3 regions of the Pseudoalteromonas sp. PA2MD11 genome follow, and region 1 is predicted to be linked to each of the others. Evidence: predicted binding sites of a transcription regulator. Region 1 holds the regulator's gene; each other region holds the start of a gene.
The links. Region 1 encodes sigma-54, which starts transcription at its own class of promoters, with help from an activator protein. Its sites were predicted from a motif close to GTTGGCACGNNNNTNGNNT; they were not measured.
Positions count from the first base shown of each region.

Region 2: the regulator sigma-54 is predicted to act here: its motif matches at 1,931-1,949, upstream of flgB (flagellar basal body rod protein FlgB).
Region 3: the regulator sigma-54 is predicted to act here: its motif matches at 2,165-2,183, upstream of ISP07_RS08135 (DUF3192 domain-containing protein).

Region 1 is NZ_JADKNF010000012.1:53,121-56,403, reverse strand. Features, by position in the region: gene lptA (lipopolysaccharide transport periplasmic protein LptA) at 1-375, shown strand, start outside; gene lptB (LPS export ABC transporter ATP-binding protein) at 372-1,097, shown strand; gene ISP07_RS13625 (RNA polymerase factor sigma-54) at 1,204-2,700, shown strand; gene hpf (ribosome hibernation promoting factor) at 2,728-3,015, shown strand; gene ptsN (PTS IIA-like nitrogen regulatory protein PtsN) at 3,019-3,283, shown strand, end outside.
Region 2 is NZ_JADKNF010000003.1:5,973-9,255, reverse strand. Features, by position in the region: gene flgE (flagellar hook protein FlgE) at 1-303, opposite strand, end outside; gene ISP07_RS04745 (flagellar hook assembly protein FlgD) at 355-1,038, opposite strand; gene flgC (flagellar basal body rod protein FlgC) at 1,052-1,483, opposite strand; gene flgB (flagellar basal body rod protein FlgB) at 1,486-1,896, opposite strand; gene ISP07_RS04730 (CheR family methyltransferase) at 2,032-2,862, opposite strand; gene ISP07_RS04725 (chemotaxis protein) at 2,884-3,283, opposite strand, start outside.
Region 3 is NZ_JADKNF010000005.1:119,861-123,143, forward strand. Features, by position in the region: gene ISP07_RS08125 (ATP-binding protein) at 1-811, shown strand, start outside; gene ISP07_RS08130 (diguanylate cyclase) at 780-1,703, shown strand; gene ISP07_RS08135 (DUF3192 domain-containing protein) at 1,741-2,121, opposite strand; gene ISP07_RS08140 (D-2-hydroxyacid dehydrogenase) at 2,285-3,229, opposite strand.

The DNA.
Region 1 (3,283 bases):
GGTAACGTAGAGATCGTGCATGGTGATCGTCGCATTACAGCTGAGCGACTTGAGGCACATGGCGGTGACACCGAAGGTACAGTCGAATTAATTATCGCTACAGGCAAACCAGCTTACTTCGAAGAAAAGCAAGCTGATGGCACCGTGATGAGCGCCAGCGCCGAAGAAGTTCGTTATGATGTTGCGAAACGCTTCTTAACACTCAATGGCGAAGCTGAAGTCACTCAAGCGGGTCAAAAAGTAACGGCAAAAAGCATTACCTACGATATGGCTCAACAGCTGATCAGCGCAGAAAAAGACGAAAACTCAACAGATCGTGTACACACTATTTTAGTGCCTGTAGAAAATAAAAAAGACGATAAAGGCCAACCATGAGCACATTAAAAGCAGAGCTTTTAGCTAAAAGCTACAAAGGCCGCCAAGTGGTTAAAAATGTCGGTCTTGAAGTTGAAGCGGGCAGTATTGTTGGCTTGTTAGGGCCAAATGGTGCAGGTAAAACAACGACCTTCTATATGATTGTAGGCCTCGTACCAAGCGACAAAGGAAAAATAAGCATTGATGATAACGATATCACGCTTTTGCCAATGCACAGCCGTGCGCGCTTAGGTATTGGTTATCTACCACAAGAGTCGTCTATTTTTCGAAAATTAACAGTTTACCAAAACTTGATGGCCATATTAGAGACCCGCAAAGATCTTAACAAAACAACGCGCGAAGAGACGCTTAACAACTTATTAGATGAATTTAGCATTCAACATATTCGCGATAGCCAAGGTATGGCACTGTCAGGTGGTGAACGACGCCGCGTTGAAATTGCACGTGCATTAGCCGCTAATCCTAAATTTATCCTTTTAGATGAGCCTTTTGCTGGTGTTGATCCTATTTCGGTGTTAGATATAAAGAAAATTATTGAGCACCTAAAAAATCGTGGTATTGGTGTACTTATTACTGACCATAATGTTCGAGAAACCCTTGATGTTTGTGAAAAAGCCTACATTGTTTCTCATGGGGAGCTAATTGCATCAGGGACACCTGAGCACGTATTAGCTGACCAAACTGTACGTGATGTTTATCTAGGCGAGCAATTTAGGCTGTAACCATTACGCCACCGACTAGAGCATCTGCTAGACTTATACAACGACAATAAATCGATAACAGTGTCTTCACCGTTACCGATAACTTAAAAAGGATTGTTAGGGATACATGAGGCAATCATTACAGCTGCGCATGGGCCAGCAACTTACAATGACTCCACAACTGCAACAAGCCATTCGCTTGTTGCAGCTCAGTACATTGGATCTCCAGCAAGAAATTCAAGAAGCGCTTGATAGTAATCCTCTGCTTGAAGTGGAAGAAGCGGATTACAACGAAGAAAGCATCGGTAAGAATGAGCAAAAAGCGGAGTCTGACGATGTACAAGTCAGCGCGTCTGCCGACGAAGCACCTAGCGAATTCGAGCAAGAAAGTAGTGATGCTCTGAGTAAGGATACGGTTAGCGATGACTTAGCTATGGATATTACGTGGGATGAGTACATGAGTGCCGCCCCATCAACATCGTCTGGGCCAATGCCTGAAGACGAGTCTATTTACCAAGGTGCTTCAACAGAAACACTGCAAGAATATTTAATGTGGCAACTACAGCTCACACCATTTAGTCCTACCGATGAAGCGATTGCCGTTGCCATCGTTGAAGCTATCGATGACTCAGGTATTTTAACGGTTAGCTGCGAAGATATTGTCGAAAGCTTTAATCAAAATAATGATGAAGAAGAAATCGAACTAGATGAAGTTGAAGCTGTCTTAAAAAGAATACAGTTATTCGATCCAGTTGGTATCGGCGCGCGAAGTTTACAAGAGTGCCTGTGTATACAACTTCGTCAATTCGATGCCAATACGCCATATTTAGCTGAAACTAAAATGGTTTTATCTGAGCATATCGAATTATTAGCAAGTCGCGACTATCGCACTTTAATGAAAAAGACTAAGCTTAAAGAAAACGAGCTTAAAGAAGTGATGACGCTCATTCACAGCTTAAATCCTAAGCCTGCGGATAGCATAGTACGCGAAGAATCTGAGTACGTTATACCTGATGTATCAGTGAAAAAAGTGAAAGGCCGCTGGGTAGTCGAGTTAAACCCAGATTGTATGCCAAAGATTAGAGTGAACAGCCAATATGCGGCGATGTCTCGCTCTGTTAAATCAAGTAGCGACAGCCAATTTATTCGCTCTCACTTACAAGAAGCAAAGTGGTTTATTAAGAGCTTAGAAAGCCGTAACGATACGCTTTTAAAAGTGACCAACTGTATCGTTCAACAACAACAAGCTTTCTTTGAGCATGGCCCTGAGGCAATGAAGCCGATGGTGCTAAATGATGTTGCTGAAATGGTCGAAATGCATGAATCGACGATTTCACGGGTAACAACGCAAAAATATATGCATACCCCACGGGGTATTTTTGAGTTGAAATATTTCTTCTCAAGCCATGTCAGCACCGAAAATGGTGGTGAGTGTTCTTCTACAGCAATACGCGCTTTAATCAAGAAGTTAGTCGCTGCAGAAAACTCAGCTAAACCATTGAGTGATAGCAAAATTGCAGATATATTGGCTGAGCAAGGAATTAAAGTAGCTAGACGTACAATTGCAAAATATCGTGAGTCTCTAGCAATACCTCCGTCTAATCAGCGTAAGAGTCTGATTTAGACGTTTTACATAGAAGGAAAAATGCTTATGCAACTAAATTTAACTGGTCGTCATGTAGAAATCACTGATTCATTAAGAGACTATGTAAACACTAAGTTCGCAAAACTAGAAAGGCATTTTGATCATATTAATAATGTTCATGTCATTTTAGATGTAGAAAAATTAAGCCAAAAAGCAGAAGCAACTTTACATGTAAACGGAGGCGAGTTGTTCGCTTCTACAGAACATCAAGATATGTACGCAGCAATTGACTCATTGATCGATAAACTTGATCGCCAAGTCATTAAGCATAAAGAGAAATTAGCTCGACATTAAATTATGAAACTTAGTTCACTTACTAATCAGGACTGCAGCAAAGCTGCGGTCCTTTTTAATAGCAAAAAAAGAATTCTTGAGTATATTAGCGAGTTAGCTCACCAGCAGTTTCCTCATTTATCTCAACAAGATATCCTAGATGCTTTTCTGAACAGGGAAAAGTTAGGTAGTACAGGTATCGGCCGAGGAATAGCTATTCCCCACGGTCGAATGAGTGGTGCTGATGAACCTCATGCATTTATTATTGTCAGTGAATCTCCCATCAATT
Region 2 (3,283 bases), on a different contig from region 1:
AAAGTCTTGTGCACCTAAGTCATTCGCCATTGCGAAATAACCTTCACCAGTAATTGCTAAATCAAGTGAGTTATTTGTGAAAGAGAGTGAACCTTGGTGGAATTGTTGTGCCACCATTGTTGTTCTTACACCGTCACCATTTTTTGTTTTACCAGAACTAAATACTGATGATGCGTATACATCAGCGAACTCTGCACGAGACTCTTTAAAGCCCGTAGTGTTAACGTTAGCAATATTATTTGCTGTTACGTCTAAATCTTTTTGTGCGGCTGCTAAGCCTGTTAATGCAATATTGAAGCTCATAACTCACCTCTAACCTATCTCTTAGCCTAAGCTAACCCAAACCTTTTATACTTATGCGATTTCAGCTATATCAGTTAGCCTAACCGCACCCTCTTTTGTATTTACGATAATGCCGCTTGCGCCATTAATATTGACACTTTCAATATTCTTAAAGGTCGCCATAGGCATACTGCTGTAGTCTCCATTTACAAAGCCTTCAGCACTGATGTCATACTGGCCTTCAGGGAGCACATTGCCATCGTTATCTTTACCATCCCACTCAAAACGCAGTGCGCCCGCAGACTGAGAACCTAATTCAATGGTTCGTACTAACTGACCTGAAGAATCTGTTATTCTTAGCGTTAAAGATTCAACGGCTGTCTCAGCAACCACCGACCCTTTAGCAAGGTTTTCACCGTCAAAGTCAATGGTGTCAGACTCTAATAACGCTTGCTTACCAACCAAAGTGGAAGCCTGTAACGCAGAATTTGATGTCATTGATGCAGTCAGTGAGTCAAACTTCTCGTTTAAGTTTGAAATACCTTCAGCCATAGTAAAGTTCGTCATCTGCGCGATCATTTGATCGTTATCAGCAGGGTTACTCGGATCCTGGAACGACAACTGCTGTGTTAACAACGAAAAGAAATCTTCCTGAGAAAGTGTGTTGTTGTCTTCCTCAGTTGTTTGCGTATTGCTTTGATTCCAACGCAAGCTATCCATATAGGATGATGATGCAGAGCTGATGTCGTTACTCATAACTTATCCTCGATTACCGTTGTCCTAACAACAGTGTTTTACTTAACATTTGCTTAGCTGCATCAGCAACTTGCACATTTGTTTGGTAAGAGCGAGAGGCAGAAATCATATTTGCCATTTCTTCTACAACATTAACGTTAGGTTTGTAGATATAACCATTTTCATCCGCACTTGGGTGATTCGGGTTATATTCAATTTGTAGCGGCTTATCGCTCTCTACAATACCTAAAACTTTAACGCCTACAGAAGAGCCCTGAGGATTGCTTTGCGATGCTGACGCTTTGGTCAACTCTGCAGCAAAAACAGGATGGCGCGCTCGGTATGTCTGGTCTTGGCTAGAGCTAATCGTGTTTGCATTCGAAATATTACTCGCTGTGGTATTTAAGCGCACATTTTGTGCACTCATACCCGTGCCTGAAATATCAAAAACATTATATAAACTCATGATTAAGCTCCTTGACTACCGAGGGCTTTTTTAAGGCCTTTAATTTTACTACTCATAAATTGCAGGCTTGCCTGATACTCTAATGAGTTCTGTACATACAAGTTTCGTTCCACTTGTATATCTACAGAGTTACCATCGCCTGTATCTGCTTGATTTGGCGTACGAAACATTTCTGCACCGCCAACAAAACGGCTGCCTCCGGCAATATGTTTAGCATCGGTTCTTACCATGCTATTGCCGCCTTGTTGGTTGCTTTTTGCCGCTTTTAATGCCGAGGCAAAATCAATGTCTTTCGCTTTATAGCCCGGCGTATCAGCATTAGCGATATTGGTCGCTAATAACTCAGCGCGTTGTGAACGGATCAACATTGCATGGGGGTGAACACCAAATGCTTTATCAAAACTGATAGCCATAACCATCTCCAAAAAATTGACTCTAGAGTGATTAATGCAAAAGCTAAGCCAATAATGAAGGGGATGTTTTATTTACGTAAGATATTGAATAATAGATAAATTTAGCAACCTAAGAGCTAGGTTGCTAAGAAAGGTTTACTTTTTCTGGTAGATGATGCCTGGATTACAACGAACCATCTCAAAGCTATCACTTAAGCCCGCCATTGATTCTGACGCACCTAAAAAGAGGTAACCTTTAGGGTTTAGGGCTTGAGCAAATTGCGAGATAATTTTCGCTTTTACCTCTGGTGAGAAGTAAATAAGCACGTTACGGCAAAATATAATGTCGAACTTGCCCATTAAAGCGTATGAATCCAGTAAGTTAAGGTGTCTAAAGCTGACCATTTTACGTATAGGGTCAATGACTTGAGCCATCCCATTGCCGCTGTCTTTAAAGAACTTTTGACGGCGTTCCATCGACAAACCACGCGCAAGCGCTAGCGAGTCATACTCAGCGTTTTTGCACATATCAAGCATGGTATTAGAGATATCAGTGCCGATTATTTGCGCCCCCATCTTTAATACACCCGGGTTTTTTGACTGAAACTCGGCAACCGACATGGCAATTGAATACGGCTCTTGTCCTGATGAACTTGCCGCTGACCATATTTTTAATGGTCTACGCACATCTTTAAGCTCAGGAAATAATTTCGTTTTCAATAACTCAAACGGATACTGGTCACGAAACCAAAGCGTTTCATTGGTTGTCATTGCATCAACCACAGCGGCACGAAGCTGCCTCTCATGAGGGCTTAGTGTTTTACTTACCAACTGCGATAAAGACTCGACATTAAAACGCGCCATAAGTGGAGCGAGACGGCTTTTAACTAAATAAAGTTTATTATCGCCAAGCACAATGCCGCATTGTTGCTCTAAAAAAGAGCGAAATTGATCGTATTCGCTTTGTTGTAAATGCTTATTTTCCAAAGTAATACCACCTATAAACTATTAATCACAATGAACCCATTTTTTTACAGCAGTCGCTAGTTCATCTGGGTTAAATTTAGCAATAAAATCGTCAGCTCCCACTTTCTCAATCATTGCTTGGTTGAATACACCACTTAAAGAAGTATGTAAGATCACATGCAAAGGTGATAATTTTGGATCGGCCTTTATCTCGGCGGTTAAGGTATAGCCATCCATTTCTGGCATTTCAACATCTGAAATTAATAAGCCAACTCGCTCAGTAATATCGTTCTGGCAATCAAGTTGAGCTATTTCTCTTAGTCTTAGTAAGGCCTCTTTGCCATTTTTAGCAAGCTCAGTTTGTACACCAAGTGGCTCAAGCGCTCGTTTTACTTGATTTCTCGCGACAGCAGAGTCATCAGCAATAAAGACGATTCTTTCA
Region 3 (3,283 bases), on a different contig from region 1:
CAAATTTAGTTTTTGCTTACAGCTAGATAAAGCATCAGGATCTACAAAAAGAGAATTAGTTTGTTTGCCTTCGAGTACTGACTTATCTGGACTTTTAGTACTTGCAGTTGATGATAATCCGCTTAATTTGAGCATCATTAAGAGTATTTTGGAGCAAATAGATATTACTGTCATTTGTGCTCTAAATGGTAAAAAAGGTATAGAAATTGCTAAAGAGATCAAGCCTGACGTAATTTTTATGGATATTCAAATGCCTGTGATGGATGGTTGCCAAGCGACGCGAATTATTCGTCAATTATACACCAAAGAGCAAATGCCGATATACGCGCTTACCGCTCATAGTGAGGCTGCAGATATTGAGCATTCAATTGCGGCAGGAATGAATAAACACCTAACTAAACCTATTGTTGCGAGTAAATTGTTTTTAGCAATGAGTGAGCTTAAAAACTCAAAAGAAGCTTTTTTTGATAAGGCTTTTATCTTATCTCAATTTGGAAATGATAATAAGTTAGTATTAACTATGTTGTCGAAGTTTGCGACTATGGCAGCAGAGCAGTTAATACAAATTTCTACATTAAAGACTACTGACGAGTTGATCCGCGTGGTGCATAATGTGAAAGGATCGGCTGGTAACCTTGGATTTAAACGATTGTCAGCGTGCGCTCAGCATTGCGAGGCTACACTAAAAGCTAAAGGTGAACTTTCCGAACAATTAATTGATGAGTTGCAATGCCAAATAAAACAGGTTATTGCCTTTATCATCGAACAAGGATCTACTGATGTTGAAAAGAGCCAAGGTACTGATTGTTGATGACGATCCGTTAAACCGCTTGGTATTAGAAAAAACATTACAGCAAGACTATGATGTTTTTTGTGTTGAGAGTGGCGAAAAAGCACTGACGTTTCTAAAAACACAAAGTGTGGATCTGTTGATCTTGGATATTGTAATGCCAGGAATCGACGGCTATGAAGTACTCAACAAATTAAAAGAAAACGCAACGACAAGCATGCTACCGGTAATCTTTATCTCGGCAAATACTAGCCATGATGATGAAGCTAAAGGGTTAGAATTAGGGGCGATGGATTACATCACCAAACCTTTTAGTGCAGCGATCGTTCGTGCACGTGTGCGCAATCAATTAATGATCAAACAAAAAAATGACTTGCTTGAAATGCTCGCCTCAATTGATGGCCTAACAGAGATCCCAAACCGACGTTATTTAGATGAAAACTTAGCGCGAGAGTGGCGTCGTTGTCGTCGTGATCAAACACCATTATCAGTATTATTAATGGATGTTGATCACTTTAAACGTTACAACGATTGTTATGGTCACCGAGCAGGCGATGATTGTTTAAAACAAATTGCTCATGCCTTAGTTGGAGCATGTGAGCGAGGTAGTGACTTTGTTGCTCGTTATGGCGGTGAAGAGTTTGCAGCAGTACTTCCAAATACCTCTGCAAAAGAAGCTATGTCGTTTGCAAACAAATTACGTAATGCCGTTAATGAGTTAAACATTCCGCATAAAGCGTCACTAAATGCCGACCATGTCACAATTAGTATTGGTATTGCGACCACTGAAAATGGCCAGGTGTATGCAGAGCAAACATTACTTGAAGAAGCTGATTTAGGTCTTTATCAGGCAAAAGATGCTGGGCGTGATCAGATAGTATCGAGAATGATAGCTATGAGTGAACATAAGTAGGCAATAGCTGCCTACTTACAGAATTTAAATATGCAAGCTAGCTATTGCTAAGTGATTTATAAATCGTATCACCCACACCGATTAACTTATCATTTTTAAAAACCAGTGGTGTACATTCGTCTTTAGTCATCTTGCCATCAGAATGAATACTATGGGTTGCATAGAATAATACTTGGTACACATCATCACCCTGCTTTAATAACTCGGTAAAGTTAGGAGTATTTAGTTTGTTTAATACAGTTTGATAGCTGGTATCTAATGCAAGATTAGAGATCACTTCACGGTTATTTTTATGCTGCTTTTGCCAGCTAGATGAGCTACCAGCCCAATGTGTGTCTGCTTCACCGTCAGAAACAGCAATGACACAACCAGTTAAAAATGGTGCAGTTAGCGCGGCAATTAGAAGTGCTTTTTTCATGTTCTTTTATCCCGTAGAAATTGTTTTATAGTTGTTCACTTAATTGCAAACTACTTGCCAAGCTTATAAAAGTAAATTAAATCAGTTTCTTAGGTTGTTTTTAGGTAAAGAGCCAAGTAATAAATTACTAACTACTTAGCTCTATTGACTAATAAATTGCGATTTAGACCAACCTGTTACGCATCTCGCCTTGATTAAATGCTTGGATATTCAAAGCAATTTCGTTAACTAAACGCACTATAGATTCTTGGCTGGCCCAAGCAATATGCGGAGTAAGTAATAAGTTTGCGCCTTTATACTGTGCCAGCGGATTTGATTGCTCTGCAGGTTCTTTACTGAGTACATCAACACCGGCTCCGGCAATAACATTATTAGCTAATGCGTCAGCTAAATCGGCTTCATTGATAATCCCACCACGAGCAGTATTAATAATGATAGCTGACGGTTTCATCATGCTTAATTCTGTCGCGGCGATTTGGTTGCGTGTTTCATCAGTAAGTGGGCAGTGAACACTAATAATATCTGCTGTGGTTAGGGCATCATTAAAACTAACACGACCTTCACGAGGTGCATGGCCTTTTCGTTCACTGATGATGACATTAGCACCGAAAGCACGCGCTACATCGGCAACGGCTTTACCTAGTGAACCGTAACCAATAATTGCCAATGTTTTGCCTGCAATTTCATTAAAGCTGTAATCTAAACGGCAAAACATAGGGCTTTGCTGCCATAAGCCTTGCTGGCAATCATTAATGTATCTGTGAGTATTACCCAGTAAATTAGTGATAAGAGTAAAGGTGTGCTGCACCACACTCGGTGTTGAATAGCCCGCGACATTGGTTACCGCAATGTTATGCTCTTTGGCTGCTATTAAATCAATGTTGTTAGTCCCTGTCGCTGCAACACATATTAATTTTAAATTAGGTAATTTGCTCAAGGCGTGCTGATCAATCACCACTTTATTACTGATAACGATATCGGCATCTTGGCAGCGCTCAACAACCTGTTCTTGAGCAGTTAAATCGTAACAAGTTAATTTACCTAATTGCGCTAAGGCATCTAACGACGTGTTGGCTAATGTTGCTGCATCAAGGACAGTAATATTCATGTGCTTTCCTTTTTTAATTTATTGCTTGACCTTGGGGTGTACTCCAAGGTTTAT